Regions from separate parts of the Pantoea sp. E2023-21 genome, predicted to be linked through region 1. Evidence: predicted binding sites of a transcription regulator. Region 1 holds the regulator's gene; each other region holds the start of a gene.
What was found. Region 1 encodes CRP, which controls carbon source genes, mostly activating them, when cyclic AMP is high. Its sites were predicted from a motif close to ATGTGANNNNNNTCACAT; they were not measured.
Positions count from the first base shown of each region.

Region 2: the regulator CRP is predicted to act here: its motif matches at 5,965-5,982, upstream of azuC (stress response protein AzuC).
Region 3: the regulator CRP is predicted to act here: its motif matches at 4,227-4,244, upstream of ACRQ84_RS05655 (sugar transporter).

Region 1 is NZ_CP195344.1:2,897,923-2,908,770, reverse strand. Features, by position in the region: gene ACRQ84_RS13720 (aminodeoxychorismate synthase component II) at 47-622, shown strand; gene argD (bifunctional acetylornithine/succinyldiaminopimelate transaminase) at 710-1,930, shown strand; gene ACRQ84_RS13710 (YccS/YhfK family putative transporter) at 1,927-4,005, opposite strand; gene crp (cAMP-activated global transcriptional regulator CRP) at 4,064-4,696, opposite strand; gene ACRQ84_RS13700 (OsmC family protein) at 5,001-5,405, shown strand; gene ACRQ84_RS13695 (phosphoribulokinase) at 5,486-6,355, opposite strand; gene ACRQ84_RS13690 (YheU family protein) at 6,417-6,635, opposite strand; gene ACRQ84_RS13685 (hydrolase) at 6,638-7,654, opposite strand; gene ACRQ84_RS13680 (LysE family translocator) at 7,715-8,317, shown strand; gene ACRQ84_RS13675 (LacI family DNA-binding transcriptional regulator) at 8,319-9,299, opposite strand; gene tauA (taurine ABC transporter substrate-binding protein) at 9,533-10,513, shown strand; gene tauB (taurine ABC transporter ATP-binding subunit) at 10,525-10,848, shown strand, end outside.
Region 2 is NZ_CP195344.1:3,055,329-3,066,176, reverse strand. Features, by position in the region: gene ACRQ84_RS14435 (glutathione S-transferase family protein) at 1-357, shown strand, start outside; gene ACRQ84_RS14430 (aminotransferase-like domain-containing protein) at 324-1,814, opposite strand; gene ACRQ84_RS14425 (LysE family translocator) at 1,951-2,538, shown strand; gene mqo (malate dehydrogenase (quinone)) at 2,615-4,225, opposite strand; gene ACRQ84_RS14415 (DUF1158 domain-containing protein) at 4,760-4,999, opposite strand; gene mntP (manganese efflux pump MntP) at 5,284-5,856, shown strand; gene azuC (stress response protein AzuC) at 6,056-6,133, shown strand; gene dgcN (N-acetyltransferase DgcN) at 6,384-7,391, shown strand; gene dgcA (N-acetyl-D-Glu racemase DgcA) at 7,393-8,358, shown strand; gene ACRQ84_RS14390 (ABC transporter ATP-binding protein) at 8,377-10,242, shown strand; gene ACRQ84_RS14385 (glutathione ABC transporter substrate-binding protein) at 10,264-10,848, shown strand, end outside.
Region 3 is NZ_CP195344.1:1,179,820-1,190,667, reverse strand. Features, by position in the region: gene ACRQ84_RS05680 (L-rhamnose isomerase) at 1-475, shown strand, start outside; gene rhaD (rhamnulose-1-phosphate aldolase) at 486-1,328, shown strand; gene rhaM (L-rhamnose mutarotase) at 1,318-1,632, shown strand; gene ACRQ84_RS05665 (TetR/AcrR family transcriptional regulator) at 1,700-2,353, opposite strand; gene bhsA (multiple stress resistance protein BhsA) at 2,649-2,906, shown strand; gene ACRQ84_RS05655 (sugar transporter) at 2,991-4,175, opposite strand; gene ACRQ84_RS05650 (hypothetical protein) at 4,541-4,798, opposite strand; gene ACRQ84_RS05645 (MFS transporter) at 4,967-6,223, opposite strand; gene ACRQ84_RS05640 (LysR family transcriptional regulator) at 6,318-7,214, shown strand; gene mlc (sugar metabolism global transcriptional regulator Mlc) at 7,349-8,566, shown strand; gene bioD (dethiobiotin synthase) at 8,672-9,373, shown strand; gene ACRQ84_RS05625 (nucleobase:cation symporter-2 family protein) at 9,553-10,848, shown strand, end outside.

The DNA.
Region 1 (10,848 bases):
CTTTCTTGCGCCGGTCGCCAGCAATGACTCACATTTACGACTTAATATGCTGCTGCTAATCGATAACTACGACTCCTTTACCTGGAATCTCTACCAATACTTCTGCGAGTTGGGCGCTGACGTGCGCGTCGTGCGCAACGACGCCATTACGTTGGATGAGATTGACGCGCTGCCGCTGACGCATCTGGTGATTTCACCTGGCCCATGTACGCCGGATCAATCCGGCATTTCGCTCGCGGCTATTCGCCATTTCGCCGGACGCGTGCCGATTCTTGGCGTTTGCCTCGGGCATCAGGCGATCGCACAAGCCTATGGTGCGCAGGTGGTGCGCGCGCGCCAGGTGATGCACGGCAAAACCTCGCTGATCCAGCACACCAGTCAAGGTGTGTTTCGCGGTCTGAACAATCCGCTTACTGTGACGCGCTACCATTCATTGATTGTGGCGCGCGATTCGCTGCCTGCTGAGTTTGAAGTCACCGCGTGGAGCCTGCGCGATGGCCAGCCGGATGAGATCATGGGTTTCCGCCATCGTCGCTTGTCGCTGGAAGGCGTGCAGTTTCATCCGGAAAGCATTCTCAGTGAGCAAGGGCATCAGCTGCTGGCTAATTTCCTCAACGCGTAACTTATGTTTGCCTTCGTGTGATTTTTTATGCATATTTTGTGATTATAATTTCACATCAGCTCAACAAATAACCCGATGAGGTCGTCAATGGCAGCGGAAAAACTAGCGGTAACCCGGGAAACGTTCGATAACGTTATTTTGCCTGTTTATGCACCTGCGCAGTTTGTGCCGGTTAAAGGCAAAGGCAGCCGAGTGTGGGATCAGCAGGGCAAAGAGTATATCGATTTCTCCGGCGGTATCGCGGTGACTGCATTGGGCCATTGCCATCCGGCGCTGGTGGAAACGCTGAAAACGCAGGGCGAAACGCTGTGGCACACCAGCAACGTGTTCACCAACGAACCGGCGCTGCGTCTGGCCAGCAAACTGATCGCTGCTACCTTTGCCGATCGGGTATTTTTCGGTAACTCCGGTGCGGAAGCCAACGAAGCGGCATTCAAGCTGGCGCGTTATTACGCCTGTAAAAAACACAGCCCGTTCAAAAGCAAAATCATCGCCTTTCACAATGCCTTCCACGGCCGCACGCTGTTTACCGTGTCGGTTGGTGGCCAACCGAAATACTCCGATGGTTTCGGTCCAAAACCGGCGGATATCGTGCATGTGCCGTTCAACGATCTTGAGGCGGTCAAAGCGGTGATTGACGATCATACCTGCGCCATCGTGGTCGAGCCGATTCAGGGCGAAGGTGGCGTTGTGCCGGCTACGCAAGAATTTATGCAAGGTCTGCGCGCGCTCTGTGATGAACACCATGCGTTGCTGGTGCTGGATGAAGTGCAGAGCGGCATGGGCCGCAGCGGCAAACTGTTTAGCTATGAACATTACGGCATTAAGCCCGATATCCTCACCACCGCGAAAGCGCTGGGCGGCGGATTCCCGGTGAGTGCGATGCTGACTACCAACGAAATTGCCTCGGTGATGGCGCCGGGCGTACACGGCACCACCTACGGCGGCAATCCGCTGGCCTGTGCGATTGCCGAAACCGCGTTGGATATCATCAACACGCCGCAAGTGCTGGCAGGTGTAGAAGCACGTCGTCAGCAATTTGTTGAAGCGCTGCAAGCCATCGACAGCAAATTCGCTATCTTTAGCGAGATTCGCGGCAAAGGTCTGCTGATGGGGGCCGCGCTGAAGCCGCAGTTTGCCAGCAAAGCGCGTGACATTCTCAACGCTTGCGCAGCGGAAGGGCTGATGATTCTCACTGCGGGCACCGATGTGATTCGTTTTGTGCCGTCACTGGTGATTGAACCTACCGATATCGCCGAAGGCATGACGCGTTTCGCCCGCGCGATTGAAAAGGTACTGGCCGCTTAATCCGCTTTAGGACGTAACACCTTGAGCCAGCGACCATGATGCGGTCGCTGGCTCCACGCCAGTGAAGAGATGGTGTGCATGACGTTAAGGTGCTGCAAGATCCGCTTCACATGCTGTTCGACAATCGTCACCGGCCCTTCATTAAGATTCTCCGGCGCCTCCAGAATATTACTGTCGTTGCCCGGCCCGTCATATGCCAGCCGCTGCTGACAACGCTGCAGCGCGATTTCACAGGATTGCAGATAACGTTCTGCCAGCTTCGCCGTCAACATGGTGTGTTCGCGCGCCAGGATCGTCATGGCGTTAATATGCTCGACAATGAACTGACTGTGCGTTACCCACATGCGCATATCTTTTAGATATTGCAGGTTAAAGCCCGGCTCGCTCGATGCCTGGTTCAATGAGTTGAACAGCGCATTGTGCGCCTGATTAACCTTCATGCGCTGATAAGCCAGTTTCTCGGGCGACTGTTCCGGTCCCAGCAACAGTCGCAAGGCATCCTGATACGCTTCCAGCGCATCGTGTGCGTTCTTGCGCAGCAGCCCGCTTTGCCACTGCGGCCACAACCAAATCATCCCGGCGAAGGCAATCAAACAGCCCATCAGGGTATCCATCATGCGTGGCAGTAAAAATTGCGCGCCGTTAAGTGACAGCAGCTGCAGCGAATACACTGCGGTGACGGTGAAGCCAATCATCGACCAGCCATAATATTTCCGCGTGATCAGATAACTTGCCAGCGTGATCCCCAGCATAAACAGCAGCGTGATCGATTCCGGCACCGCCAGCTGTAGCGAGGCGGCAGCGATCAGCAAACCCGCAAAGGTGCCCAGCGCACGGTGCTGAATACGCACGCGTGTCGCGCTGTAGCCGTTCTGGCTGACGAACATGATGGTCATCAGAATCCAGTAAGGTTTGGGAATGTTGAAGAACAGCGCCAACGCGCTGCCAAACATCAGCATCACGGCGAAACGAGCGGCGGTGCGTAACGCGGAAGATTTGAACGACAGATAACTGCGCAACGCCGGCAACAGCGGCAAACGGCGCTGGCGATCGGCCATCAGGTCACGTGTGTAGAGTGGCTTCTGCGTGCGCAACACGCGGGCGATGCGACTGAAGTGATACAGGCAGAAGTTGCCGACCGGATTATCCGGATGCTGGCGCGCAATTTTCTCCAGCGCGCCGAGCTGTTTCTCCATGTGAAAACGATCGGGTAATTGATGGTAGAGGATCGCATCGGCCAGCACGCGCAGCCGGGCTGAGATGATTTTGGCGTTCCAGCGAATCACCGCTTCGGCGTGGCTCTCCTCCACGAGCTTTTGCACCTCTTCGGGCTGATGCAAACTCACCGAGATGTGTTCCTGTAAATCCAGCGCCACCTGAAAAGCGCGTGTCAGACGTTTGTGGCTGTTATCACGGCTGGCCGACAACATGTGCATTTGCTGGTAGCAGGTCGTGATGAGATCGACCGCCTTTTGCTGGCGTGCCAGCAGGGGGGGCAGCGCTTTTTCCGGATCGGTCAACTGCGTCAGTAAGGTGTATTTGGCATCGCAATAATCGGCCAGCTCACGGAACAGCAGGCTAAGCGATTCGCGCATCGGCTGCTCTTTCCACAGCCAGAACCAGAACCAGTTGAACAAGCCGTACCACAGCGTGCCGCCTATGTAGAGCAGCGGCGGCACCCACATCGGCATGCGTCCCACTAAACTGAGCGTAAAGATGGCGGCGATTAACGTCGCGGGGAGCAGGCGCGCATGCAGTGGGCCGATTTCACCGGTCACGCCAATCAGCAGCGGCAGCGCCAGCAAAATCAGCGGCAGCGGAATTTGGTACGCGGTGAGGATTTGCATCAGGAAACTGCCGGTGGCAAACAGCGAACCCCCTACAATCAGGCGTTTGAAGAAGCGTTTGTGCGGCGTATCCAGCCCCGCCATATTGCAACAGGCAGGCACTAACGAGAACAGCAGACCTTTTTGCAGATCGCCAAACAGCCAGCCGAGAGCCACAGGCAGGCACAGCACCAGCGTTTGCCGCAGCGCATAGTTAACTTCAGGATGATAGATGATTCGGCGCCACATCAGCTCATCGCAAATAGAAACGGCGCGATGTTGCCATCACGCCGTGGGTGAGAAGAAATTAGCGGGTGCCGTAAACGACGATGGTTTTACCGTGTGCGGAGATCAGATTCTGATCTTCCAGCATTTTCAGGATACGACCCACGGTTTCGCGTGAGCAGCCCACGATCTGACCAATCTCCTGACGGGTGATTTTGATTTGCATCCCGTCCGGGTGAGTCATCGCATCTGGCTGTTTGGCCAGATTTAGCAGCGTTTGCGCGATACGTCCGGTCACATCGAGGAAGGCAAGGTTGCCCACTTTCTCAGATGTCACTTGCAGACGACGCGCCATTTGCGACGAAAGTCGCATTAAAATATCCGGGTTTACCTGAATCAGCTGACGGAATTTTTTGTATGAAATTTCAGCCACTTCGCAGGCAGACTTCGCACGCACCCAAGCACTGCGTTCCTGGCCTTCTTCGAAAAGACCGAGTTCGCCGATAAAATCTCCCTGATTGAGATAGGAGAGAATCATCTCTTTGCCTTCTTCATCTTTAATCAGTACCGCTACGGAACCTTTCACGATGTAGTACAGCGTTTCCGCTTTCTCACCCTGATGGATGAGCGTGCTTTTGGATGGATATTTGTGAATATGGCAATGGGACAGGAACCATTCGAGTGTAGGGTCTGTTTGCGGTTTGCCGAGAACCATTCGCTATTATCCTCTGTTGTAATCGTGCCCAAAATACAGGGGGCATTTTTCCCTGTCAGGCGGTTTAATCGTCGAGCGTTTCCAGTAAAGGAAAAATTATTCCGGGTGGACTCTTAAGCTACGCTTTTGATTCTTCCCGCCTTCGTCTGTAATGACGAAAATATTTTCAGCACTGTTTGTAGCACAGCTTTAGCGAGCTGTCTTGTGTTGTCTCGCTTCAGCAGAAGGGGGATTACTCTGGATTGCTGTTTGTCAGGTGAAAGCGTACTCTGGCGGCAAAACCGCCTCTTCAGGAGAAAGAATAATGCAGGCACGAGTGAAATGGGTGGAAGGTTTGACCTTTCTCGGAGAATCCTCATCCGGCCATCAGGTATTAATGGACGGTAATTCCGGTGATAAAGCGCCAAGTCCAATGGAGATGGTGCTGATGGCGGCGGGCGGTTGTAGCGCTATTGATGTGGTGTCGATCCTGCAAAAAGGGCGCAGCGATGTCGCCGATTGCGAAGTGAAACTCACTTCAGAACGTCGCGAAGAAGCGCCACGTATTTTTACCCGCATCAATCTGCACTTCATCGTCAGCGGCAAAGCGTTAAGCGACAAGGCGGTTTCACGCGCGGTTGATTTGTCAGCGGAAAAATATTGCTCGGTGGCGATCATGCTGGGCAAAGGCGTGGAAATTACGCATAGCTACGAAGTGATCGCGCTTTAATGCTGGCAGGTGCGCATTAATGCGCACCCTACAAAACGCTCTCATTTCGTAGGGTCGCCATTCATGGCGACCAATGACACTCACTCAATCCGCTTCCCTTCAATGAGTCGCTGCACCAGCGGTAGCATAATCAGCTCCATCGCCAGTCCCATTTTTCCGCCCGGCACCACCAGCGTATTGATGTGGGAGATAAACGATCCCTGAATCATCGACAGGAGATAGGGGAACGCGATGCCTTCCAGACCGCGGAAATGAATCACTACGAAACTTTCGTCGAGCGACGGAATTTCGCGTGCCGCAAATGGGTTGGACGTATCAACGGTTGGCACACGCTGGAAGTTAATGTGGGTGCGTGAGAACTGTGGCGTGATGAAGTTGATGTAATCCTCCATTGAACGCACCACCGAATCCATCACCGCCTCACGCGAATGACCGCGCTCGCCCGTGTCGCGCACCAGCTTCTGAATCCACTCAAGATTAACAATCGGGACTACGCCAACCAGCAAATCGACATGCTCTGCGACATTTTGCTGCTGCGTGACCACGCCGCCGTGCAAGCCTTCATAGAACAGCACATCAGTGTTCTCCGGCAGCGGTTGCCAGGGGGTGAAAGTGCCCGGCACCTGATTCCACGGCACGGCTTCGTCGTAAGTGTGCAAATATTTACGCGATTCGCCCAAACCGGTTTGGCCGTAATGCCTGAACGTCTGCTCAAGCAAGCCGAAGTCGTTGGCTTCCGGGCCGAAGTAACTGATATGGCGACCCAGATCGCGCGCCTTGCGGATCGCCATGTCCATTTCCGGACGCGTGAAGCGATGGAAACTGTCACCTTCTACTTCCGCTGCATGCAAATTCAGCTGCTGGAAAATCTTACGGAAGGCAAGGCTGGTGGTAGTGGTTCCGGCGCCGCTGGAACCGGTAACGGCAATAATTGGATGCCTGGCTGACATAACAGAGCTCCCTGTGAGGTCCGGCGATGAGCATTGTTACCACGAATTGCCGCGGGGTGCATCAGCCGCGGAATTCACCTTTTGGCATGATATTGATGGATTCATGCAGTTCCGACCACACCAGCACCACATCGCCACGCTCCAGCTGGCGGCGCACGTCGGCAACTTTTTGCAGTAAACTGCGTTCCTGCTCGCCATAATCAGTACCTTCGCGTAACACAAAGGTTTCAATCAGGTTTTCCAGCGTGTCCGCTTCGAGTTCTTGCCAGGGAATAATCACAATTACACATCCAGATACGTTGAGAGCCAATCGGGTACGCGCTGTTCCAGCCACATTTTCGGTTTAAGCAAGGTGCCGCCGACAAAGCCAACGTGGCCGCCTTGCTGCGTCAGTTGATACTGAATCGATGCTGAAAGCTGGTCAGGTTGCGGAATAACCGCATCGGTCATAAAGGGATCGTCTTGCGCATGAATAATCAGCAGCGGTTTACGCACGCCGGTCAGCAGCGGCATCGCGCTGGCACGTTGATAATAGTCGTTCGCGTCAATAAAACCGTGCGCACGTGCGGTTATCGCATCATCAAATTCGCGTAAGCGGCGAAAAGCGCGCAGTTGGGCGAGATCGACCGGCAACGTGCCGGGCCAGGCGTGTAATTTACGCGTGGCGTTTTTCTTCAGCCGCGTCAGCAAATAGTGCTGATAGAAACGCGAGAAGCCGACATCCAGTTTGGTGCTGCATGGCTCGAGCGCCAGCGGCGCCGAGATGGCAATGGCCGCATCAATCGGTACATCGTGACCTTGCTGACCCAGCAGGCAAGCGAGCATGTTGCCGCCCAGGGATACGCCGACGGCGGCGGTTGGCACGGTGCCCCATTCGCGCTGCAGCCAGTTAAGAAAGTAGGTTGCGTCTTCGGTTTCACCGGAGTGATAGATGCGCTTTAAGCGGTTCGGTTCGCCGCTGCAGCCGCGGAAGTGCATTACCACCGCCAGCCAGCCACGCGCTTGACACGCCTGCATCAGGCCGTGCGCGTAGGGACTGCGAAAGCTGCCTTCCAGACCGTGAAACATCACCATGCGCGGCTTATGACGCGCCTGCGCCGGGTCTTCACTCCACGCTAAATCAACAAAATCGCCGTCCGGCAGGTCAAGACGCTGCCAGTGCGGACGTAAGGTAACGCGGCGACGTAGAATGCGCGGCAGCAGCGTTTGCAGATGCGCGTTAGTGAATCCGCGCAGTGGTTTAAAGCGCTCGCCGCTGGGGCGATCAAAATAGCTTGGGTAAAGGCTTGTCTGATGCATAAGTCGCTGATAGCTTCGATGGGTTGTTCGCTTTACTGGGTGAGGAGCACCCGAATATACATGGAACTGAGTCTTTTTTTATCAATGTTAGGTTTTCTCTGGGTCGCGGCCATCACGCCCGGGCCCAATAATATGTTACTTACGGCCTCGGGTGCTAATTTTGGCTTCCTGCGCACCCTTCCGCTGCTCATTGGTATCATGATCGGCATGCAAGTCATGTTGCTGATGGTGGCATTTGGCATTGGCGGTCTTATCCTGCTTTATCCTTCACTGCATCTGATCCTGAAAATTGCCGGTAGCCTTTATCTGCTGTGGCTGGCGTGGAAAATCGCCACCGCCGAGTATGAAAAGCTGGAAACCGATGAGGTTACGGTGAAGCAAATGCCGTTCTGGCAAGGCGGTTTGCTGCAGCTGATCAACCCGAAAGCCTGGCTGATGGCGCTGGGTGCGGTGGCGAGCTTTAGCCTGGCAGGCAGCGAATATCTGCATTCGGTGGTGGCGATCAGCATCGGCATGGCGCTGGTGAACGTGGTCTCTGGCGTGATTTGGATGGGCTTTGGCTCGCTGATTGGACGTCTGCTGCGCAGCCCACGCGCGTGGAAAATCTTCAATCTGGCGATGGGTTTACTCACTGCCGCGTGCGTGTTGCTGATTTGGCGCTGAGTTAACTGGAAGCGCGTTCTACGCGCTTCCACGGCAACACTTCCTGCACCACCGGTGAGTTCGGCTGCCGGATGCGCTGCAGCAGCAATTGCACGCTGCGTGCCCCCATGTGATTCATTGGCTGCTCAATGGTCGTCAGCGGCGGATTCAGGCTGCTGGTAAAGTTGATACCATCAAATCCCACCACCGCTAAATCCTCTGGTACGCGCAACCCCGCTTCCAACGCTGCGTGGATGACGCCGACAGCCAATACATCAGAGACCGCAAACACGGCATCAGGACGTTCCGGCTGCGACAGCAGTTCACGCAATGCCGCGCTGCCCGCTTCGCAGGTGATATTCTCGGCGTAGGCCACGCCCCCCCACGTAAGATCCAACTGCTCCAGCGCCGCGCGATAACCTTCTTCACGCTGATGAGAGTAGAGGTAGCGCATATCGCAGTTCACGAGTGCAATACGGCGGCGGCCTTTCTCCGCCAGATAACGCACGGTTTCGAAGGCCGCTTCTTTATTATCAATCGTCACGCTGGACGCTTCGATCGATGGATCGTATTCCGCACACTGCACCCAAGGCGCATCGCCAATCAGCGCTTTCAGCTCCTGCAAACAGCCGGCCGCGTCCATGGTGATCACGCCATCCACCACCTTGCCGGTGAGCAGCGCAATATAGGCCGCTTCGCGTCGCAGCTGTGATCCTGAGTTGCACAACAGAATGTGGTAACCCTGCGCTTCCGCTTCCGCCTCAATGCCTTGAACCACACGCGAGCAGAAGGGATTGGTAATGTCGGGGATCAACACTAACAACATATGGCTTTGCGCGGTGCGCAACTGGCGCGCCAGCAAATTGGGCTGATAGTCGCAGATGTCGATGGCTGCCAGCACTTTGGCGCGCGTATCCGGGCGCACGCCGGGATTTTGGTTCAAAACCCGTGAAACAGTGGCTTTTGACACGCCAGCCAGGTGCGCGACTTTTTCAATCGACATGTATTTAGGACCGCAAGTGAAAGGTGAAAAATGAGAAGTCTATCAATATCACAGACGTAATGTGAGCGCGTGACATATTTATCGATTTCTACCTTCTTTCCATTTGTGTTTTTTGCATAGCCTTGCCCGATGTTGATCTAAGAACAGATCGGCATTAGGGATAATTTTTAATTCCTTTATGAAATTACTGTCGCTGGAGAAACTGCCCAGACAAAAACACATTGGGGTGAATGATGATGGCGATGAAAAAAACAATAACGGCGGTCGCGGCGGCTCTGGCCCTGATGGCGTTCCAGGCGCAAGCGGTCAACGTTACCGTGGCATACCAGACGTCGGCTGAACCGGCCAAAGTGGCGCAGGCGGATAATACTTTCGCCAAAGAGAGCGGTGCCACCGTCGACTGGCGCAAATTTGATAGCGGTGCCAGCGTGTTGCGCGCACTGGCATCGGGCGACGTACAGATTGGCAATATCGGTTCAAGCCCGCTGGCGGTCGCCGCCACGCAAAAGCTGCCAATTGAAGCTTTCCTGCTGGCCTCACAGCTCGGTAACTCCGAAGCGCTGGTGGTGAAGAAAACCATCAAAGATCCTAAAGACCTGATTGGTAAGCGCATCGCCGTACCGTTCATCTCGACGACGCATTACAGCTTCCTCGCCGCGCTCAAGCATTGGGGCATCAAGTCTTCACAAGTCACGTTAGTCAACCTGCAGCCGCCAGCGATTATTGCCGCCTGGAAACGCGGTGACATTGACGGTGCTTACGTCTGGTCTCCGGCAGTGAATGAGCTGGAGAAAGATGGCAACGTGCTGACGGATTCTTCGCAGGTCGGCAAGTGGGGCGCGCCAACGCTGGATGTGTGGGTGGTGCGTAAGGACTTCGCGCAGCAGCATCCAGACATCGTCACCGCCTTTGCCCGAAGCGCCGTTGAAGCGCAGCAAGCTTATATTGCCAATCCGGAACAATGGCTGAAGCAGTCAGACAACCTGAGCAAGCTGGCGCGTCTGAGCGGTGTACCGGAAGCGGATGTACCGGTGCTGGTGAAAGGCAACACGTATCTGACCGCGCAACAGCAGGTTGAGCAGCTCGGCAAGCCGGTAAACAAGGCCATTGTGGATACCGCCAACTTCCTGAAAGAGCAGGGCAAAGTGCCTGCGGCGGACAACGATTACAGCAGCTTCGTCACGACGCGATTCGTTGCGCCCTTAGCAAAATAACCGGAGGCCCTATGCTCAACATCACCCATCTCAATGCGCGTTATGCCGGACAACCCGCGCTGCAGGACATCAACCTGCAGTTGGGCAGCCGAGACCTGCTGGTGGTGTTAGGCCCCTCCGGCTGCGGAAAAACCACGCTGCTCAACCTGATCGCCGGCTTTCTGCCGCTGGAATCTGGCAGCATTATGCTGGATGGCAAAGTGGTGAAAGGGCCGGGTGCCGAGCGCGGCGTGGTGTTTCAAAATGAAGGATTGCTGCCATGGCGCAACGTGATTGATAACGTGTCGTTCGGTTTGCAACTGGCGGGGATGGCGAAGGTGGAGCGTCATACCATT
Region 2 (10,848 bases), 160 kb from region 1:
CGCGCGCCGGTCGATCAGTGGATGGATTGGCAAGCCACCGAACTCAATACTTCCTGGCGCTACGCGTTTATGTCGCTGGTACGTAACTCGCCAGCGCACCAGGATCCCCGCTTGCTGGCTGCGGCCGTCAAAGGCTGGACGCACACCATGAATATTCTCAACCAGCATCTGGAGAAAACCGGGCGCTATGTGGCGGGCCGCAATTTCTCGCTAGCCGATATTCCGGTTGGGCTGGCGGTGAATCGCTGGTTTGAAACGCCGCTCGAGCATCCCAACTTCCCGGCGGTGCAGACCTACTATGAGCGTCTGACCGAGCGCGAGCCTTACACCACCTGGGGTCGCAACGGCAAACCCTGATCCTGTCCCGGCGCGAGGCCTGTCATCTCACAGGCCAGTGCGCCAGTGCGCTGTAACGCCCATGTATAACGCTCATCGAACGGATAGCAGCAAGAGAGCCGCAGCGCGTGTTTGTAGCGATCGCTCAGGGAGTAGAGCGCGCCGGGCGTCACACAGATTTGCTCCTGCAACAGACGATGAAACATCTCCACGGTATCGATATTTCCCGGCAGTTCTACCCAAAAAACAAATCCGCCGCGCGGCAGGGTAGCGCGCGTGCCTTGCGGGAAGTGGCGCGCCAGAATACCGCGCGCTGCATCCAGATTCGCCGCATAGCGCCGACGCAGCGTACGCAGATGATGATCGTAACCGCCGCTGGCAAGAAACTCGGCCAGCGTTTCACTCAACAAGCGTGATTCTGCCATCGATGAAACCGCTTTGAGGTGGGCGATAATGTGATGAAAACGCCCGGCGGCGGTCCAGCCGATGCGAAAATCCGGCGCCACGGTTTTGGTAAAACTGGTGCAGTAAATCACCCAGCCATCGCTATCAAAGGCCTTCACTGGCGGCGACAGCGGCCACTCAAACTGCAGTTCGTCATACAAACCATCCTCCAGCAGCGGAACGTGGTAAGTATTCACTAACTTTGCCAGCCGCTTTTTGTTCTCCAGCGGCATTACATATCCCAGCGGATTCTGTGCGCCAGGCATGGCGATCACCGCCTGAATCCGCTTCTCTTGCAGCAACATCTCCAGTGCATCAAGCGACAAGCCCTGCTGCGGATCGGTCGGAATTTCCAGCGCCTTAAGCCCCAGCGAAGCCAGCAGCGGGAACAGGAAGAAATAGGTTGGCGATTCCAAACCAATGCAATCACCGGGTTTGGTCACCGCGCGCAGCGCCAGCTGCAATGCTTCCATGCAGCCGTGGGTGAGAGTAATTTCCTGCGGCGGCAGATTAATGCCGTTATGCAGCGCGCGGCGCGCAATCTCCTCACGTAAGCGCTCACTACCAGGCGGAAGCGCGTAGCGTCCGATAATGTCAGGGTTCTGCCGCAAAATTGACGCAGTAATGCGCCCCAAACGAGCGGCGGGATAAAAGGTGCCATCCTGCGGACAGGCCAATGAGATATTGGTGTAATCCGGATTATTTTGTGCGGCGAATACCTGCTCAATTAACTCCAGCTTTTGCGCGCTGGGATCGTTGATTTTTGTGGTGAGCGGCTTAACCGGGCGCGTCACGGCGGGCAGCACGCCACGCACGTAATAGCCGGATTGCGGACGCGATTCGATCAGGCCGCGATCTTCCAGAATTTGCCACGCATTGAGCACGGTATTGATGCTGACCTGATGCGATTGCGCCACGCGACGGATCGCCGGCAGCCGTTTGCCCGGTTTTAGCGTGCCCTGATGAATCGACTCGGCAAAACTGTCGACCAGCTGCTGATACAGCGTTTGGCCGGATGAGAGTGGAAGGGACACAAAAGCCTCCGCGCGCAATGGATACAATTCATTTTTGAGACAACTGTATCCATTACAATAGTGGTTTTGTGTCTCTGTTTCCATTGCTGCGTCCGCATTAGCATGAAGGCATTATTGGTTCTCAAGGAAGTGCATCATGCTCGATCCCTCATTCTTCAGTTATGTCACCGTTATGTCGATCACGCCAGGCCCCAACAACCTGCTGCTGGCGACCTCCGGCGTAAACTTTGGCTTTAAGCGCACGCTGCCGATGCTATTTGGCATTTTGGTGGGTTGCGCGATACAGATGCTGTTGGCGAGTGTGGCGTTGGATGTATTGCTGCACTGGATGGGCGCGATTCGCCTGCCGCTAACGATTGTCGGTTGCAGCTACTTGCTGTGGCTGTCGTGGAAGATTTTCCGCGCCGGCGCGCCGCAGCTGCGCGAACGGCCGCGCCCAATGACGCTAATAGGCGGCATCTGTTTTCAGGCGGTAAATCCAAAGGCCTGGCTGATGGTCACCAACGTGGCGCTGATGTACGCCAACAGCAACGGCGTATTAACCGTATTACTGGGCTTCGCCGCATTGAATTTGCCGTGTATTTTGATTTGGGCCGCGCTGGGCGACCGCCTGCGCAACCATCTGCAAGTCGCGTGGAAACGCCAGGCGTTTAACAGTTTGATGGCGTTATCGCTGGTGGCGACAACGGCCTGGATGCTGTATGACGCGGTACTGCTAAGTTAGTGATTTCAGTGCGCATGAATGCGCACCCTACATTGTAGGGTCGCCATTCATGGCGACCTGGGTTGATGCTACCTTATTACTTCCCCACCACGTGCGCCGTTTCGCGCGCTTCATCGTTCGCGGCATCCGGGGTAATCACCGGCTCGTAGTCGAGTTGCAGTATCCGGCTGGTATCGGCCAGCACTTTTTCGGTCAGCGCCACATCGCCGTTCAGTTTGCGACCCCACGAAGGGATCACCATGCGAATTTTGGTCTGCCATTCTGGGGAACGCATCTGTTCTGGGAATACTTTCGCCATCAGCTCAAGCATAATCGGCGCGGCGGTTGATGCGCCCGGCGATGCACCCAGTAAGGCCGAAATTGAGCCATCTTCAGACGTTACAACTTCCGTACCAAGGCGCAACACACCGCCTTCTTTAGCATCGTTCTTAATGATCTGCACGCGCTGGCCGGCAGTGACTAAACGCCAATCTTCCTGTTTCGCCTGCGGCACATAAGCGCGCAAGGCTTCCATACGATCGCTGTCACTCTGTAATACCTGATCAACCAGATATTTCACCAGATCGAAACTCTTCAGCCCAACTTGCACCATCGGTTTGAGGTTGCTGCCGTTCATCGCGCCGAACATATCCAATAATGAACCTTGTTTAAGGAACTTAGTGGAGAAGGTGGCGAATGGGCCAAAGAGCAGCACTTGTTTGCCGTCCAGCACGCGGGTATCGACGTGTGGCACCGACATTGGCGGTGCGCCAACGCTGGCTTTACCGTACACCTTCGCCATGTGCTGCTTAACGATTTCCGGATTTTCCGTCACAAGGAATGAGCCGCCCACCGGGAAACCGGCGTAGCCTTTCACTTCAGGAATGCCGGATTTCTGCAGCAGTGGCAACGCCGCGCCACCCGCGCCAATAAACAGCTGGTGCGTAGTCAGGACGCGGTTTTCCCCGCTAGCCAGATTATGCAGGCTCACCTGCCAGCGGCCATCGCTCAGGCGCTTAATATCACGCACTTCCTGACGTAAGCGCAGGCGGAAATTGGCTTTCTTCTCTAAAGAAGCAATCAGCTGACGCGTCACTTCACCGAAGTTCACGTCGGTGCCCATTTCGGTCCAGGTCGCGGCGACTTTTTGCTTGCTGTCACGTCCGTTCATCACCAGCGGAATCCACTGTGCGATTTGCGCGCGGTCTTCTGAGTAATTCATGCCGCGGAACAGCGTACTTTTCTGCAGCGCATTGAAGCGTTTACGCAGGAACTCAACGTTATCGTCGCCCCAGACGAAACTCATGTGTGGCGTACTGTGGATAAAACTTTTGGGATTACGCAGGTTGCCTTTCTGAACGTGATAGGCCCAGAACTGACGCGACATCTGGAACGATTCGTTAATCGCCACCGCTTTAGCGATGTCGATGCTGCCATCCGCTTTTTGCGGCGTATAGTTCAGCTCCGCCAATGCGGCGTGACCGGTGCCGGCGTTGTTCCAGCCATTAGAGGATTCAACGGCCACATCATCGAGGCGTTCAACCATCTCAATCGACCAGTCAGGCTCCAGATCTTGCAGCCATGCGCCCAAGGTCGCACTCATCACGCCTGCGCCAATCAGCAGTACGTCGACATCTTTCCGTTCCTGAAGGTTTGCGCTTTCCTTGCCAGCGGCGGCGAGCGCCAGATTTACCGCAGTAGTACTCATGAGGCGACATCTCCTCTCTCTGTTGACCTGAAGCTCAACAGGTTCGCAGGCGAAATAGCCGCGCTTCTTTCGAGCGCGTGGCGCTATCTCTCAAAGGTTAAGACTCAGGTATAAGTCATGGGGACGATAACGGTTAACTGCACGTTATGCATATGCATTCGAATATAACATTCTCGTATCGGAATTAAACGTTTGTTTATTTTTTAAAGGCGGAAATGATTCAGCATAAGAATTAATCAGCTCAACCCCGCGGTCATAAGGGATTTTTATCTCTTAATCAGACGCTTAGGGTAAAATATTTGTTGCGTTATTGTGAGTGATTGGAAGGCGGGAGTAAACGGCCGGTGAGCTGTATCACACTTTAATGAATTGATAATTAAAGAATTAACACAAATTGATTATTTATGCGGATTTTATGTTGCTCGATATTTCGCCTTTTCGTGTAAAACTAATGTTACATTTTTGTGGTGATGATTTTGGGCGCGACGCGGCGTACCCTTCAGAAGAAAAATGCATCACCTGACTGAAAAGTAATCAACGCGAACGTCGACGCCACAAGAAGCGAATCACGAAAAACTCAATCGCGCCCAGCAGCAAAAACCACAAACTAAAGACGATGGTATACAGCTGATTAACATCCATCAGATGCAAACTTTCTTGTAACTGTTTAGCCAGCTCAATGCCAAATGAGGGCGCAGGCAACAGCAGGGCGGAGAGAAAGCCCAGCAGCAGAATGCCACCAGGGATAATCAGCGTTTCGAACGGGTTATTCATGGTCATTTTCCAAATCAGTTAGCGCGGGCATTAGCGCATAAAACGGCGGCGTGGTGCAATCCCCATGCCGATTCGCTCTAAGAAATTTCTTCTATTCCATTCACTTAGCGTCAAAATGAGCTTTAGTTAAGAGTTATAGCCTTTGCTATACTTAAATCCCTGATTTTACTGTCTTTTTTTTGGCGTTTTTGCGTGTTAGACTGCGCGCACTTTTTCATTACTGAACAATAAATGCGGAGAAGTAGCGGCTTTACAGCCTGTTCCGCGGCATTGATTGAAAACCCATGACATTTATCGCAACCCTTATTCTGGCCTTTGGTATGTCAATGGACGCTTTCGCTGCAGCATTGGGCAAAGGTGCATCATTGAATCGCCCGAATTTTAAAGAAGCGCTGCGTACCGGATTGATTTTTGGTGTCATTGAAATGCTGACGCCGCTGATTGGCTGGGCGATTGGCCTGGCGGCCAGCCGCTACATTATGGCGTGGGATCACTGGGTGGCGTTTGGTCTGTTAAGCGTGTTGGGCGGTCGTATGATGATGGAAGGCTTTCGTCAAACCGCTGATGAGCCTTGCGAAGCGCCGCAGCGTCACGGTTTTATGGTGCTGGCGTTAACCGCCGTTGCCACCAGTCTTGATGCGCTGGCGGTCGGTGTCGGTCTGGCGTTTTTACAGGTAAATATCATTATGACCGCTGTCACCATCGGCGCCGCCACCACCATAATGGCGACTACCGGCGTAATGGTCGGCCGTTTTATCGGTCCGGTGATGGGCAAATGGGCGGAAGTGCTGGGCGGGGTGGTGCTGATCAGCATTGGCTGCACCATTTTAAGCGAACACATGGGTTGGTTTAACTAACGATGCTGCTGCCTGGTGCGCATAAATGCGCACCCTACAATTTCAACTGCGCCTGCTGTAGGGGCGCCATTCATGGCGACCACCGCAAATCCCCAATAAATCCCCATTCTGTGATCCACTTCAAAAATATTTGCGGTAAAAACGCTCAGGAGTTATACTTTTCGCGTATTTATTCAACATTTTTTGAACCAGGTGCCTTATGAAACGCTTTTTCCGCAACGTGTTCCGCTCCTATGTTGAGACGTTTAAACACGTACCGCCAGGTGCATTAAATTAATGCACCCCGCCAGATACCCTCGATAATCGCGGTCAGGGATCGACCTGTGGTTATCAACTGTTTTCTTATCTCTCGCACTACGCCTCCCACCCTTTTCTTCCTAACGCATTGATATATCCCTTCAGCCATCACATTTCGATCTGCCTATAGCCTGAGGTTATACCTCGCCACTAAACAAGCATTCGTCACCCTTTCTCCAGCATGAAATAGTCAGTTCAGGCCCTATAAACCGTCTGAAACGAGAAACATCATGCTGATCCCACAACCTTATTTACTCTTCCTCGGCGACGTAACCGATCCACTGGCCGCTAAAACCGCACGCGGCATTCATGTCTGGCGTCCAGAACAGTGCGTTGGCGAAATCAAACTGCCCGGCTGCACCGTCAGTCTTGGCCTTGAAGAACTCGATATCGCCGCCGCCAAAGCGCGCGGTGCTAAAACGCTGGTGCTCGGCACCGCCAACGCCGGTGGTTATCTGCCCGCGCATTGGCTCGACACGGTCAAAAGCGCCCTTACCGCGGGATTGAATGTCGCCAGCGGTTTGCACCATCGTTTAGTCGATGAGCCGGAATTGGTGGCATTGGCCAAAGAGTTTGGTGTGGAGCTGTTCGACCTGCGCCACATGCGTCCAAAACTGAATGTGGGCAGCGGTAAAAAGCGCTCAGGTAAGCGTGTACTTACTGTTGGTACGGACTGCTCCGTTGGCAAGATGTATACCTCGCTGGCGCTGGAAGCGGCGATGCGCGAACGCGGCATGAAAGCCGATTTCCGCGCCACCGGGCAGACCGGCATTTTGGTCGCAGGGGAAGGCATTGCAATTGATGCCGTGATCGCCGATTTCATCGCCGGTGCGGCCGAAGCGCTGTCGCCAGCCAATGATGCCGATCACTGGGATATTGTTGAAGGTCAGGGTTCGCTGTTCCATCCTTCTTATGCTGGCGTCAGCATGGGACTTATCCACGGTGCGCAGCCGCATTGGCTGGTGATGTGCCACGAAATGGGCCGCCCACATATGCGCCATCTGCCGCATCAGCCGATGGTTAGCCTGAAAGATTGCGTTGAAGCCAACCTGCGCGCCGCGCACGTCACCAGCGACGCGGTACAGCTGGCCGGTTTCGCTATCAACACCTCCAACTACAGCGAAGATGAAGCGCGCGCTTACTGTGCGGAAATCAGCGCGGAATTTGGCGTACCCGCCACTGACCCGGTGCGTTTCGGCATCGCGGATATCGCCGCGCTGCTGCAGGAGCGCGGCTAACATGCGGCGCATGCAGATTGAAGTGCTGGAGCTGCCGCTGGCGCGGCCGTTCGCTATCTCACGCGGTACACGCACCGCAGTGACGGTGATTCGCGTGACGCTGGAGCAGAATGGCTTTATTGGCCGCGGCGAATGTACGCCAACGCCGCGCTACGATGAAACGCCAGAAAGCGTCAACACCGAACTGGACGCGCTGCGCGCCGACATTGAAGCGGGCTTGAGCCGTCTCGATCTGCAAAGCCGTTTGTCCGCCGGTTCAGCGCGTAATGCGCTGGACTGCGCGCTATGGCGTCTCGATGCCGCGCTGGCGAAACACACGCTGTGGCAACAGTGCGAACGCCGTCAGCCGCCCTCGGTGATCACCGCCGAAACCCTCAGCCTCGATTCCATCGCGAACATGGCCGCCGCCGCTGCCGATGCGGTATCCCGCGGTGCCATCCTGCTGAAAATCAAACTCAACCGCGACGAGATTCTGGAAAAAGTCGCCGCGATTCGCCAGGCCGCGCCGCGCGCCACCTTAATCATTGATGCCAATGAAGCCTGGTCGGGCGTGGATTTGCCCAGCCTGCTCAACGCGCTGGTCAGCTTTAACATCGCGATGGTCGAACAGCCGCTGCCGGCGGGCCAGGATCAGGAACTGCAGCGTTTCGCGCACCCGATTCCGGTCTGCGCCGATGAGAGCTGCCATACGCGTGAAGATATTGCGCAGCTGCGCAACCGCTACGAGATGATCAACATCAAGCTGGATAAGTGTGGCGGTTTGACCGAAGCGCTGGCCATGGTGGAAGAGGCACAGAAGCTCGATATGCGGCTGATGGTGGGCTGCATGCTCGGTTCATCACTGGCGATGGAGGCGGCATTACCGGTAGCGATTGCCGCTGAGCATGTCGATCTCGATGGCCCAATTTGGTTGGCCGCCGACAGCTCGCCCTTCCTTTCTTATGCTCAAGGCCAAATCTGGCTGTAACCCGCACGCGGAGCAACGATGACGGACACTTTACTTACCCCCAACGCCGCCAGCGTTGCCGGTTCACCACCGGTGCTCGCGATTCAAGACCTTAGCGTCAGTTTTCGCGGCCGCAGCGGCGAAAATCAGGCGCTGAAGGGCATCAGTTTTAACATTCACCAAGGCGAAATTGTCGCCGTGGTGGGCGAAAGTGGCTCGGGCAAATCGGTCACCTCGCTGGCCGTAATGGGCTTGCTGGCGGCCTCCGGACGCATCGATCGCGGCAGCATGCAATTTCGCGATCGTCAGGGCAAAGCGCATCAACTGGCCAACCTGAATGAAACGCAGCGCCGCGCCTTGCGGGGTCGTGAGATGGCGATGATTTTCCAGGAGCCGATGACCTCACTCAATCCGGTGCTGCGCGTTGGCGATCAGCTGACCGAAGCGCTGCGTGACCACCAGATTTGCGACAAAAGCCAGGCCGATGCGCGTGCGCGTGAACTGCTGCGTCAGGTGCGCATCGCCGATGTCGATCGCGTGATGAAAAGCTACCCGCACTCGCTGTCGGGCGGAATGCGCCAGCGCGTGATGATTGCTCAGGCGCTGGCCTGCGATCCACAACTGTTGATTGCCGATGAACCGACCACCGCGCTGGATGTCACGGTGCAGGCGCGCATTCTGCACATCCTGCGTGATCTGCAACGCGAGAAACAGATGGCGGTGCTGTTCATCACTCACGATATGGGCGTGGTGGCCGAAATTGCCGATCGCGTGGTGGTGATGCTGCGTGGCGAAGTGGTTGAACAGGGCAGCGTGACGGAAATTTTCAATGCGCCGCAGCATCCTTATACCAAAGCGTTACTCGCGGCCGTGCCAAAACTCGGCGATATGCGCGAACACGCGTGGCCGCAGCGTTTTCCGCTATTGGGTTCCCAGACGGAGGAAGACAAAGGCGAGCAGCGCACCGCGCGCTATGACGAAACGCCGCTGCTGGATGTGCGCGGTCTGAAAGTGTACTACCCGATTCGCAGCGGCATTTTCTCGGCGCTGACCCATCAGGTCCACGCGGTGGAGCAGATCGATTTCAGCCTGTGGCCCGGTGAAACCCTGGCGATTGTTGGCGAAAGTGGCTGCGGAAAATCCACCACCGGTCGCGCGTTGATGCGGCTGATTAACAGCGATGCCGATAGCATCCATTTTCAGGGCAATGAAATCGCCAACCTGAAAGAGGCGCAGTTCCAGCCGCTGCGCCGTGAAATCCAGATGGTATTTCAGGATCCGTACGCCTCACTCAATCCGCGTTTGACCGTTGGTTTCACCATTGCCGAACCGCTGCTGCTGCACGGCATGGTGAAGTCGCTGGAAGAAGCATCGCCGCAGGTCGATGCATTGTTAAAAAGCGTGGGCTTATTGCCAGAGCATGCGCGGCGCTATCCGCACGAATTTTCCGGCGGCCAGCGCCAGCGCATTGCTATTGCGCGCGCCATGGCGCTGAAACCCAAAGTGATCATCGCCGACGAAGCGGTTTCGGCGCTGGACGTGTCGATTCAGGCGCAGGTGGTGAACCTGATGATGGATCTGCAGCAGCAAACTGGCGTGGCGTGGATTTTTATCTCGCACGATATGGCGGTGGTGGAACGTATCGCCAATCGCGTGGCGGTGATGTATCTCGGCCAGATTGTCGAACTCGGCCCGCGTCAATCGGTGTTTAACCAGCCGCAGCATCCTTATACCCAACGTCTGCTGGCCTCGGTGCCGGTAGCCGATCCCCAGAACCGTCAACCCCGCACTTTCGAAGAGAGCGAAATTCCATCGCCGCTGCGCAAGGTGGGAGAAACGGTCATTAAACCGCGTTATCGCCAGGTTGCCCCGCAACACTGGGTCGCTGACTGTGTTTCGCGCTAACCCTCAATACCAGGAGATTTCATGAACCCGATTTTTCGCCGTACTGCGCTTGCGCTCGGATTGACCCTCTCGCTGGCCGCCGCCGCTCAGGCACAGGATCTGCGCATTTCGATGTATGCCGATATCACCGGCCTCGACCCGCACGATACCTCCGATAACGTCAGCTATTCGGTGCAGAGCGGCATCTTTGAGCGCCTGTTCCAGTTCGATGCGCAGATGAAATTGCAGCCGTGGCTCGCCACGAGTTACACCAGCAACGACAGCGCCACCGAATTTACCCTGACGCTGCGTAAAGACGTCACCTTCCAGGACGGCACGCCGTTCGATGCCGAAGCGGTAAAAGCCAACCTCGATCGGCTCGCCGACCAGACAAAAGGCCTTAAGCGCAACAGCCTCTACAAGATGATTGCGAAGGTCACGGTGCTGGCGCCGGATCAGGTAAAAATCGAGCTCAACCAATCGTTTGGTGCCTTCATTAATACGCTGGCGCATCCGTCAGCGGTGATGTGGAGCCCGGCGATTCTCAAGCAGTATCCGGAAGAAGCGCAGCTGCGCCTGCATCCGGTCGGCACCGGTCCGTTTAAATTCGTGACCTGGCAGCCGGGT
Region 3 (10,848 bases), 1.7 Mb from region 1:
CCACTTCCACCCAACCGAAGTTATTTCCGACAAAATCTCCACGGCCATGCTCTATGTGCCTCGCCTGCTGCTGCACGTAAGCCGTCCGGTTCGCTGGGACAGCGATCACGTGGTGATTCTCGACGATGAAACACAAGCCATCGCCACCGAGATCGCGCGTCACAAACTGTTCGACAAGGTGCATATCGGCCTGGACTTCTTTGATGCGTCTATTAACCGCATCGCGGCCTGGGTAATTGGTACACGCAATGCCAAAAAAGCGCTGCTGCGTGCGCTGCTGGAACCCACCGATCAGTTACGCAAGCTTGAGAGCGAAGGGGATTACACCGGACGTCTGGCGATGCTGGAAGAACAAAAATCGTTGCCGTGGCAAGCGGTGTGGGAAGCCTGGTGTCTGCGCCACGATGTCCCTGCTGATGCCAGCTGGCTGAGCGAAGTCCGTCATTACGAACAACAAACACTGCGTCAACGTTAAGGGACACACCATGCAAAATATTCTCTCTTCCGCTTTTGTTCAGGGAATGGTTAAAGCGACCAGCGACATGTGGTTGAAGGGCTGGGATGAACGTAATGGCGGCAACGTCAGCCTACGTTTACTGCCGGAAGAAGTTAAAGATTTCACCGGTGATTTCTATGCAGAGCCGCGCTGTATTGAACTGACAAAACCCGCGCCGGCGTTGGCCAATGATTGGTTCCTGGTCACCGGGTCGGGCAAGTTTTTCCGCAATGTACAAATCGACCCGGCCGATTGTCTGGCGCTACTGCAGGTGGATGACAAAGGCTTGTCATATAAAATCCATTGGGGGTTGAGTAACGGTGGCTTGCCAACATCAGAACTGGCAGCCCACTTCCAATCGCACAGCGTGCGCAAACAGATCTCAAATGGCGTTGATCGCGTCATTATGCACTGCCATGCCACCAACTTTATGGCGCTGAGTTATGTGGTGGATCTGGATTCCGCACGCTTCACACGCCTGCTGTGGGAAGGCAGCACTGAATGTCTGGTGGTGTTCCCGGATGGCGTCGGCATTCTGCCATGGATGGTGCCAGGCACTGATGGAATTGGTCAGGCTACGGCTGATGCGATGGCGAACCACAGCATTGTGATGTGGCCGTTCCACGGTATCTTTGGCGCGGGTCCAAACCTCGATGAGACCTTTGGCCTGATCGACACTGCGGAGAAATCCTCCGAAGTGGTGGTGAAAGCACTGTCGATGGGTGGAATCCGTCAAAGCATCACCACAGAGCAGCTGATCGCGTTGGGTGAACGCTTCAACGTCAAGCCGTGGCAAGCGGCTCTGCAGGCGGAACGCAGCGATGTTGCGTAAAGCCTTTGTGATGCAGGTGCATGCACACTGCCACGATGAGTATCTGCGCCGTCATACGCCAATTTGGCCGGAGTTGGCCGAGACGCTGAAGGCGCATGGCGCGCACAATTACGCTATCTGGCTGGATGGTGAACGCAATCTGCTGTTTGCCAGCGTGGAAATTGAGTCTGAAGCGCGTTGGGAAGCAGTAGCAAAAACAGAAGTGTGTCAGCGCTGGTGGGCATCAATGAAGGATTTAATGCCATCTAAACCGGATAACAGCCCGGTGAGCGCGCCATTAACACCGATGTTTTTCCTACCTTAACGCTCGTTCGCCTCACGCGTAGTATTGAGGCCATAAATTCAGGCCGACAGGGAAGTCGGCCTGAATTTTATTGGGTGCTCAATTCACAATATCCCGCGAGAGCGGGCCAGATTGCCATTTGTGTATCCACGATCTGGTCAAGATCGCTGCGATTAGCACCTTCACGAGCACGCACGGACATTCCCTGCAGTAAGCACGCGAGATAGCTGGCTAAGATTGCACTATTGGCACATTGCGGTAACTCGCCGCGCTGCTGCCGGGTATCAAGAAATGCTTTCAACGCGGATTCCTGCGCATGATGCTGCTGCGCCAGCATTTGCGCCACTTCTTGTGAACCAGAAGAAAGTGCGCTCGAGGTACAAATGAAGAAACAGCCTGCTGGCTTATCACATTCAGTGAAGCACGCGGCAGTTGCACGAAAATAAGCTTCAATAGCCGTTTTCACATCTAATGCATCATCATTCAATACTGCGTTACGCTGCGTGCTAAACGTTTCAATATATCGCTGCATCGCCGCACGGAATAAACCTTCTTTATTTTCAAACTCAGCATAAAGCGTTGGGGCTTTAGCGCCGGTTGCGTTAACCAAATCGGACAACGAAGTGCCTTCATAGCCATGCGCCCAGAACAACATCAATGCCTTGTCCAGGGCATCGTTGCGATCAAACACCTTCGGGCGGCCGCGCGTTTTCCTGTTCACCACATCGTTAACTTCTGTCATTGGGCACCTCAAAGCTAAGTAACACCCAATTAAATTACCGATCATTAAATAAATATGCAAGCGCAGCGCGAAATGAGCCTGTGCGTTTTTATCCGTTCGTGCTTTTGGCTGACGAAAGCACCCAAATGGATAAGTCAAAAAGGGCCGCGAAGCCCATAATCACGCCACTTTCAATTTAAATAACGACCATTAATAAAATGATTGACGCGCGCACCCTTTCAGCAGTAGCATTTAATTAACGGTTGTTAACTTAATTATGACCGACCCCAATTCATCTGTTTAAGAGAGCAAAATTATGAAAAGCATCAAACTGACCCTGGCCGCATTAGCATTGTCTTCAATCGCGTTTGGTAGCATGGCTGCAGACCTGGTAAACGCAGCGCCGCTGAATCAACAACAAGTTGGCGTGATTAGCGCATCGGGCAGCACCAACCTGACCTCGCTGGAGAATCAGCTAGCGGAAAAGGCCAATGCTGCCGGAGCAAAGTCTTTCCGCATCACTTCGACCTCTGGCAACAACAAGCTAAATGGCACAGCAGTAATTTATAACTAAGAGAATAGTGCGGAGTGCGATGAAGCATTCCGTGAGAAGTGATTAAAAGGCTTCAGAAGATACACCTTCTGAAGCCTTTTTTTGTTATCCGTTGGTACGGAGTTGCGGGTAGCGACGGAAGATAGCGATACACCACAACAGTGCGGCAAGGCCAATGATGCCGCCGACGTTACCGACATCAGACATTTGCATATGCAGACTGACCTGGTTGCCCAGCAGCGCACCCGCGCCGATACCGATGTTATAAATACCCGAAAACAGGGACATCGCGACGTCTGTCGCATCCGGTGCCAGCGCTAAAACGCGTACCTGCATCGCCAACCCAATCATCATCATTGCCATGCCCCAAACGATGCACAACACGGTGATCGCGGCGGGACGGACTGCGGCAAACACCAGCAAGCCCATACATAGCGTGATCATCGCAATCGCGGCGATCAGCATTGCCGAAGGAAATTTATTCCCCAGCGTACTAAACAACACGCTGCCGATAATTCCCGCCGATCCAAACAGCAGTAAAAGCAAGGTGGTGAAATTATCGTCGGCATTGGCAACAATCTGCATAAAGGGTTCGATGTAGCTGTAAGCGGTGTAATGTGCCGTCACCACTACCGTGACCAAAATGTACATCGCCACCAGCGCCGGACGGCGGAATAGCATCGGCACGCTGCTCAGTGACCCGGTGTGCTCGCTCGGCAGACGCGGCAGTATGCGCATTAGCAAGATCATCAACACCAGGGCGGAAAGGCCGATCATGCCGAAGGTGGTGCGCCAACCAAGATATTGACCAACGATACGACCAATCGGCACGCCCAGCACCATCGCCAGCGCGGTACCGGTTGCCAGCATACTCAGTGCCTGCGTTTTTTTCCCCGCCGGCGCCACGCGAATCGCTAGCGAAGCGGTAATTGACCAGAAAACGGCGTGCGCTAAGGCAATACCGATACGTGAGATAACCAGTGAAGTGAAATCCCATGCCACGGAAGAGAGCACATGGCTGGCCACAAACACAATGAAGAGCACCGCTAACAGCAAGCGTCGCTCAATGTTGCGGGTTAGCAACATCAACGGCAGCGACAATAAGGCCACAACCCACGCATAGATAGTCAGCATGATGCCGACGTCAGCAGTTTTCATGTCATAGCTGGCGGCGATATCCGACAGCAGGCCGACCGGTACGAATTCTGTGGTGTTAAATACAAAAGCAGCAATGGCCAGCAATACAACGCGTAGCCAGGCCGTTTTACGGGAAACAGTAGTAGATTGCATGGATTTCAAATCTGTCAGACGGCGAGTGAAAGGGCGAGGTGGCACCCCATAAAGTGACCTGAGTCACAAATTGACGCTATTGTGGAGCATTAATGAGCGGAGGGAAACCGTTTGTCGGGATTTTATTACTGAATATTTTTTATCGCGAAAGTGGTTGTTAATAGCCTGAGGTTATTAGGCTTTCTGCTTACAACGCGAGAGTGACTTAGAGCGATAGCAGTGGGAAAGAGGCGACTGGACCCGACGACGGTTTTGCAGCGTTAAGGTCCAGTCATTATTACATTTAAATTTATTGTTATTGTGTAACGCCTCAGTCGTGCTTAACAAAAGAGCTTAAGCACATGGCCATTCTCAAATCATGATTATCAGAGTCGCACCATGTGTTTTAGTGCCACGCTATTTTGAGTCGTCATGTTTTTTTTTACATTAACCGGACAGCAATGCTCGCAGCCCAGCGCGCTGGCATAAAATTTACGGGCTTGCTGAATGGCGGCATTTGGCGTGTAAAAAGTACCAAGAAAACGGCGTACCTCATCGGCGGGCAAGAACGGGCAACCCGTTGCATGTACTACATGGTTGTCGTTATAGCCGGCGTGCTTATCGACGTAATAATAGCGTTCCATCTAACGTCCTCATTGCTGTGAAATAATAAAAGTCTAACTATTGTTGGAATGGAATGAATTATAGCGATGAATGGACGTTTTGTTTTATCTGGGACTGTGAGATCGGCCCATGGCGTGATTGAGAGAAGAGAACGGGGCACATCAGCCCCGTTTAACAGATGAAAGGTATTACAGTTTTCGGCACTGCAAACGCCAACCGACCAGCAAAGCCATTAATAATAGCAGGCTAATGAATGCGGTTACGCCCATCCAACCGTAACTGTGCCAGAACACGCCGCCCAACGTACCCGCCACGCTGGAGCCAACGTAATAGCTGAACAGATAGAGTGAAGATGCCTGGCCTTTAGCACGACGCGCACGCGGGCCAATCCAGCCGCTGGCAACAGAGTGTGCCGCAAAGAATCCGGCGGTGAACAGCATCATGCCGGGCAAAATCAGCCACAGTGAGTCAAACGCTGTCAGCAGCAATCCCGCTAGCATAATCGCAGTAGCGCCGATCATCACGGGAGCGCGCCCAAAGCGGCTGGTCATCGCACCCGCTTTCGGGGAACTCCATGAACCCGTCAGATAGACCACCGAGAGCAAACCCACCACTGCCTGGCTCAGCGACCACGGCGCGCTTAGCAGGCGATAACCGATATAGTTGAACAGGGTGACGAACGCGCCCATCAGCAGAAAGCCTTCAGCAAACAACAGCGGCAGACCTTTATCGCGCCAGTGCAGACGGAAATTGATCAGCAAACTGCGCGGACGTAATGAGGCCGGACGGAAATGACGTGACGCGGGCAAAATTTTCCAGAACATCAGCGCGCCCGCCAACGCGAAGCAACCAATGACGCCTACCGCAACGCGCCACGAGAAGAAATCGGTCAATACACCGGTTAACAAGCGTCCGCTCATGCCGCCTATCGAGTTACCGCTAATATACAGTCCCATGGAAAAGGCGATGACGCGCGGATGAATCTCTTCACTTAGATAAGTCATGCCAACGGCAGCAACACCGCTCAGCGATAACCCAATCAGCGCGCGCATCAGCAAAATCCCTTGCCAGCTGCTCATGGTGGCGGAAATCAAGGTACAGATGGCGGCCAGCATTAACGCGGTAACCATTACCGATTTACGCCCAATCGCATCCGACAGCGGACCAGTAAACAGTAAGCCCAGTGCCATTAAGCCGGTCGATAACGAGAGAGAAATGCTGCTTTGCGCCGGGGAAACGCCAAATTGCTGCGAAAGCACCGGCAGAATGGGCTGCACGCAATAGAGCAGGGCGAAAGTAGCAAGGCCGGCGGAGAACAGGGCCAGCGTCACGCGCATAAACTGCGGCGATCCGCGTTCAATCCATTCTGAAGGGGTTGTAGCTGGAGCAGGCTTTACGGATAACTCGTCTTCATCGAGTATCACCGCCTGGGAAGAGCGACTCACGGAACATCCTCGTTTAAGCAATCATGGCGTTACTGTAGGAAAGGGATAATAGGTTGTACAATATATTAATAATCTCAAATAAGACGTTTAAAATATGAATATAGAGTTGCGCCATTTACGCTATTTCATTGCCGTCGCGGAAGAACTGCATTTTGGGCGGGCCGCGCAGAGACTCAACATTTCGCAGCCGCCACTAAGCCAGCAGATTCAGCAACTGGAACAGGAAATTGGCGCGCAGTTGTTTACCCGCACCAATCGCAGCGTACAAATCACGCCCGCCGGTGCGCTGTTTTTACAGGATGCGCGAGCCATTTTGCTGCAGGTCGAACAGGCTGCCCGTCGCGCTGCGCGCGTGCATACGGGACAGGAAGGTGAGTTGCGTATCGGCTTTACCTCCTCAGCTCCCTTTACCGGCCTGGTTTCAGATGCGTTGTATCAATTCCGCCAGCGTTGGCCGGAAGTGCACATTCAGATGCAGGAGAACAACACGCGGCAGCAACTGGCGCCTTTGCACGATGATCGACTGGATCTTGGCGTGATGCGCAATACGCCGCTGCCCAACGATTTGCAGCACCGCGTATTACTGCGCGAACCGCTGTGTGCGGTGGTGCATTGGGCGCATCCGCTGGCCGATGCTGAGTCGATTTCTATTCAGGCGTTAACCAATGAGCCATTTGTGTTTTTCGATCCGCAGGGTGGCACCGCGTTATACGGTGAAATCCTGGCGCTGCTGCATCGCTATCAAATTAAACCCTTTATTACTCAGGAAGTGGGCGAGGCGATGACTATTCTGGGCCTGGTGGCAACAGGGCTGGGCGTGTCGATTCTGCCGGCGTCATTCCGTCGGGCGCGTCTGGCCGATGTGGTGTGGATCCCTTTACAGGAGAGTGACGCGATTTCTGAGGTTTGGTTGGTCTGGTCGGCGACGCGAGAACCAACGGCGCAAATGACCAACATGATGTCGCTGATGCTGCAAAACGCGGAGAATTAACCCAACGCATTAAGTTGGGTGCAAAGTTTATGTGCGATAAATCACATTTCTAATCAAATATTTGACGTTCCCAGCCAATCTGCATCACCATAGCTGTTGTTTATTTAGAAGCGCGAAAATAATGGGAGTAGGGCGTGAATCTGTACAGTCAACCTGGTCATATTGATCAGATAAAACAGACCAACGCAGGTGTGGTTTACCGACTGATTGACCTTTACGGCCCGATTTCGCGTATTGAGCTATCTAAACGTGCCCAGTTAGCGCCCGCCAGCATTACCAAAATCGTGCGTGAAATGCTCGATGCTCATCTGGTACAGGAAACCGAATTTCAGGAACCGGGCAGCCGCGGTCGCCCAGCGATTGGTTTGATCCTCGACACTCTCGCCTGGCACTATCTCGCCGTACGCATTCAGCCCGGATTCATTACGCTGACGCTGCGCGATCTCAGCAGCCGTGCATTGCAGGAAGATCGTTTGCCGCTGCATGCCACCGCCGAAAAACCGCTGCTGCAAACCTTGCAGGAGATGGTGAATGACTTCTTTATTCGCCATCAAAGCAAACTGGAACGGTTAACCGCCATCGCCATTACCTTGCCGGGTTTGATCAACGCCGCTTCTGGCATAGTGCATCGTATGCCGGGTTACGACGTTCAGGATATGCCGCTGGCAGAAACCCTGGCGCAGCGCACCGGTTTACCGGTGTTTGTGCAGCATGACATTTCTGCCTGGACGTTAGCCGAAGCGTTGTTTGGCGCATCCAGTGGCGCGCAACACGTGATTCAGATAGTGATTGATGAAACCGTCGGTGCCGGCGTGATCAGCGGCGGACAATTGCTGCATAAAAATGGTCGAACGCTGGTGGAAATAGGCCATACGCAAATCGATCCTTACGGCCAGCAATGCTACTGCGGCAATAACGGCTGTCTGGAAACCGTCGCCAGTATCGGAAGTTTGCTTAATCTCACGGCACAGCGTTTGCCGTCGCAGCCCGACAGTTTATTGCATCACACGCCGTTGACGATCGAAAGCTTATGCGAAGCGGCACAGCAGGGTGATCGCTTGGCTCGCGATGTGATTGCTGGCGTAGGACATCATATTGGCCGCATGCTGGCGATGATGGTAAACATCTTTAATCCTCAACAAATCCTTATCGGTTCGCCGCTAAATAAGGCCGCTGATGTGCTTTTCCCTGCGGTGAGCAGTACCATTCGTCAGCAGGCATTGCCTGCTTACAGCCGTGAAATCCAGCTCACACCAACGGCTTTCAGCGATCCTGGCACCTTTGGTGGCGCTGCACTCATAAAAGATGCGCTCTATAGCGGCCATTTATTGGTAAAACTGTTGCAGGGATAATTAAAGCTCACCTTAAGTTTGTCCTAACGCAATCTGCCCGTGAAAACATTTCCTTAAACTGCCTCCTTCGCACGTTACACATCGCTTTAATGAAGGAGGAAAAGGGTGAAAACGCTTTTTGTCACCGGTACCGACACCGCGGTGGGTAAAACCGTGGTATCTCGCGCGTTATTGCAGTGCTTTGCCAAAGCGAATTTATGCGCTGCAGGTTTCAAACCTGTCGCCAAAAGCGCGCAACTCACACCTGAAGGCTTACGTAATAAAGACGCACTGTTGTTACAACAGGCTTCGGGTCTCACGCTTACTTATCCCGCCGTTAATCCTATCGCTCTGGAAGAGGATGAAATCAGCACCAGCTCGTCGCTAAGCATTGATTATTCATTGCTTAGTCGCAGTCTTAACGATTTGCAGGAGCGCGCCGCTCGCGTGGTGGTGGAAGGCACCGGCGGCTGGCGCAGTTTAATGAATGACTTGCAGCCTTTATCGCATTGGGTGCGTCAGGAGAATTTGCCGGTTGTGTTGGTTGTCGGGATTAAGGAAGGTTGTATCAGCCACGCTTTACTGACCGCCGAAGCTATTGCTCAGGATGGGTTGCAGTTGGTGGGTTGGGTGGCAAACCGTATTAATCCCGGTCTGGCGCATTACGCTGAAATTATTGATGTTCTTAGCAAAAAACTGGGCGCACCTTTATTAGGCGAGTTGCCTTACCTGCCGCGCGCTGAGCAACGAGAATTGAGCGGCTATCTGAATATTGCGCTGCTCAATACGAATGTTTCGCACGACAACAGTGCAAAACCCGCCGCCTGATGAAACAAAAAGCAGCAAATGATCAGTGGCTGAACCTAAGATTTCAGGCTCAGCCATCCTCTCAGCTAAATTATTTCCTTTCATTTTCAATTTATTACCTCGATATTTTTGCTTAAGCCCATCCTCTGGCGTGATTCATGCATCAGCTGCTCTGATGAATATCTTGCCGGAGCACCTGTATGTCGCAATCAGATGAGAAAGGTTTGTTATATGGGCTGAATGACCATATTGGTCCATTGCCTGCATTTTGTGCCGCATTGCAACATGTGCTGGCCAGCGTAGTTGGCATCATCACGCCGCCGCTCATTATTGGTTCCGTATTGGGATTACAGGCGTGGATCCCTTATCTGATCAGCATGTCGCTGTTAGTTTCTGGTCTCGGTACGTTCCTGCAGGCACGCCGCTTTATGGGCATTGGCGCAGGCATGATCTGCCTGCAAGGCACCAGCTTTGCCTTTCTGGGCGTGATTCTGTCGGGCGGACTGATGGTAAAAGCGCGTGGCGGATCGCCTGAAGAGATCATGGCGATGATTTTTGGCTGCAACCTGGTCGCGGCGCTGATTCCAATGTTTATTAGTCGTTGCATCGCGCCACTGCGTAAAGTGTTGACGCCGGTCGTCACCGGCACCGTCATCACGTTGATTGGTATTAGCCTGATTAAAGTTAGCATCACCGATTGGGCCGGCGGGCATAACGCCACCAATTTCGGTGCGCCTGGCAATCTGGCGCTGGGTGCCTTGACGCTATTGGTCATTATTGTACTTAACCGTTCGCAAAATCGCTGGACGCGGCTGGTTGCCGTCGTGGCCGGTATTGCCGCGGGCTGTATCGCGGCGGCCTTTACCGGTCATCTCAGCCTTAAGCCGATGGCGGATACGCCGTGGCTGGTCTTGCCAGCGCTGTTCCGTTTTGGTTTTGCTTTTGACTGGACCATCTTCATTCCCATCGCGCTGGTATCGGTGATTGCCGTGATTGAAGCGGTGGGCGATCTTACCGCGAACTGCATGTTGTCGCGCCAGCCGATTGAAGGCGAAGCATTTGAGCGCCGCATGCAGGGCGGTATTTTCGCCGACGGTATCAGCTGCTTACTCGCCGCCGTTTTCTCCGCATTTCCTAACACCACCTTTGCGCAGAACAACGGCGTTATCCAGATGACGGGTGTCGCCAGTCGTTATGTCGGCATGGTGATCGGCGTGATGCTGGTGCTGCTCGGCATGTTCCCGGCGATTGGTTATTTGCTGCAGCAAATTCCACCGCCGGTGCTGGGCGGCGCCACCATTGTGATGTTTGGTAGTGTGGTCGCGGCCGGTATTCGCGTTATGACGCAAACGCCGCTGGGGCGTCGTGAAATGCTGATTGTTGCCGTATCGTTTGGTATCGGTCTGGGCGTCGAAGCGGTGCCTGAGGTGCTGAAACAGTTCCCCATGCTAGTGAGCAATTTATTTGGTCATGCGGTGACCACCGGCGGACTGCTG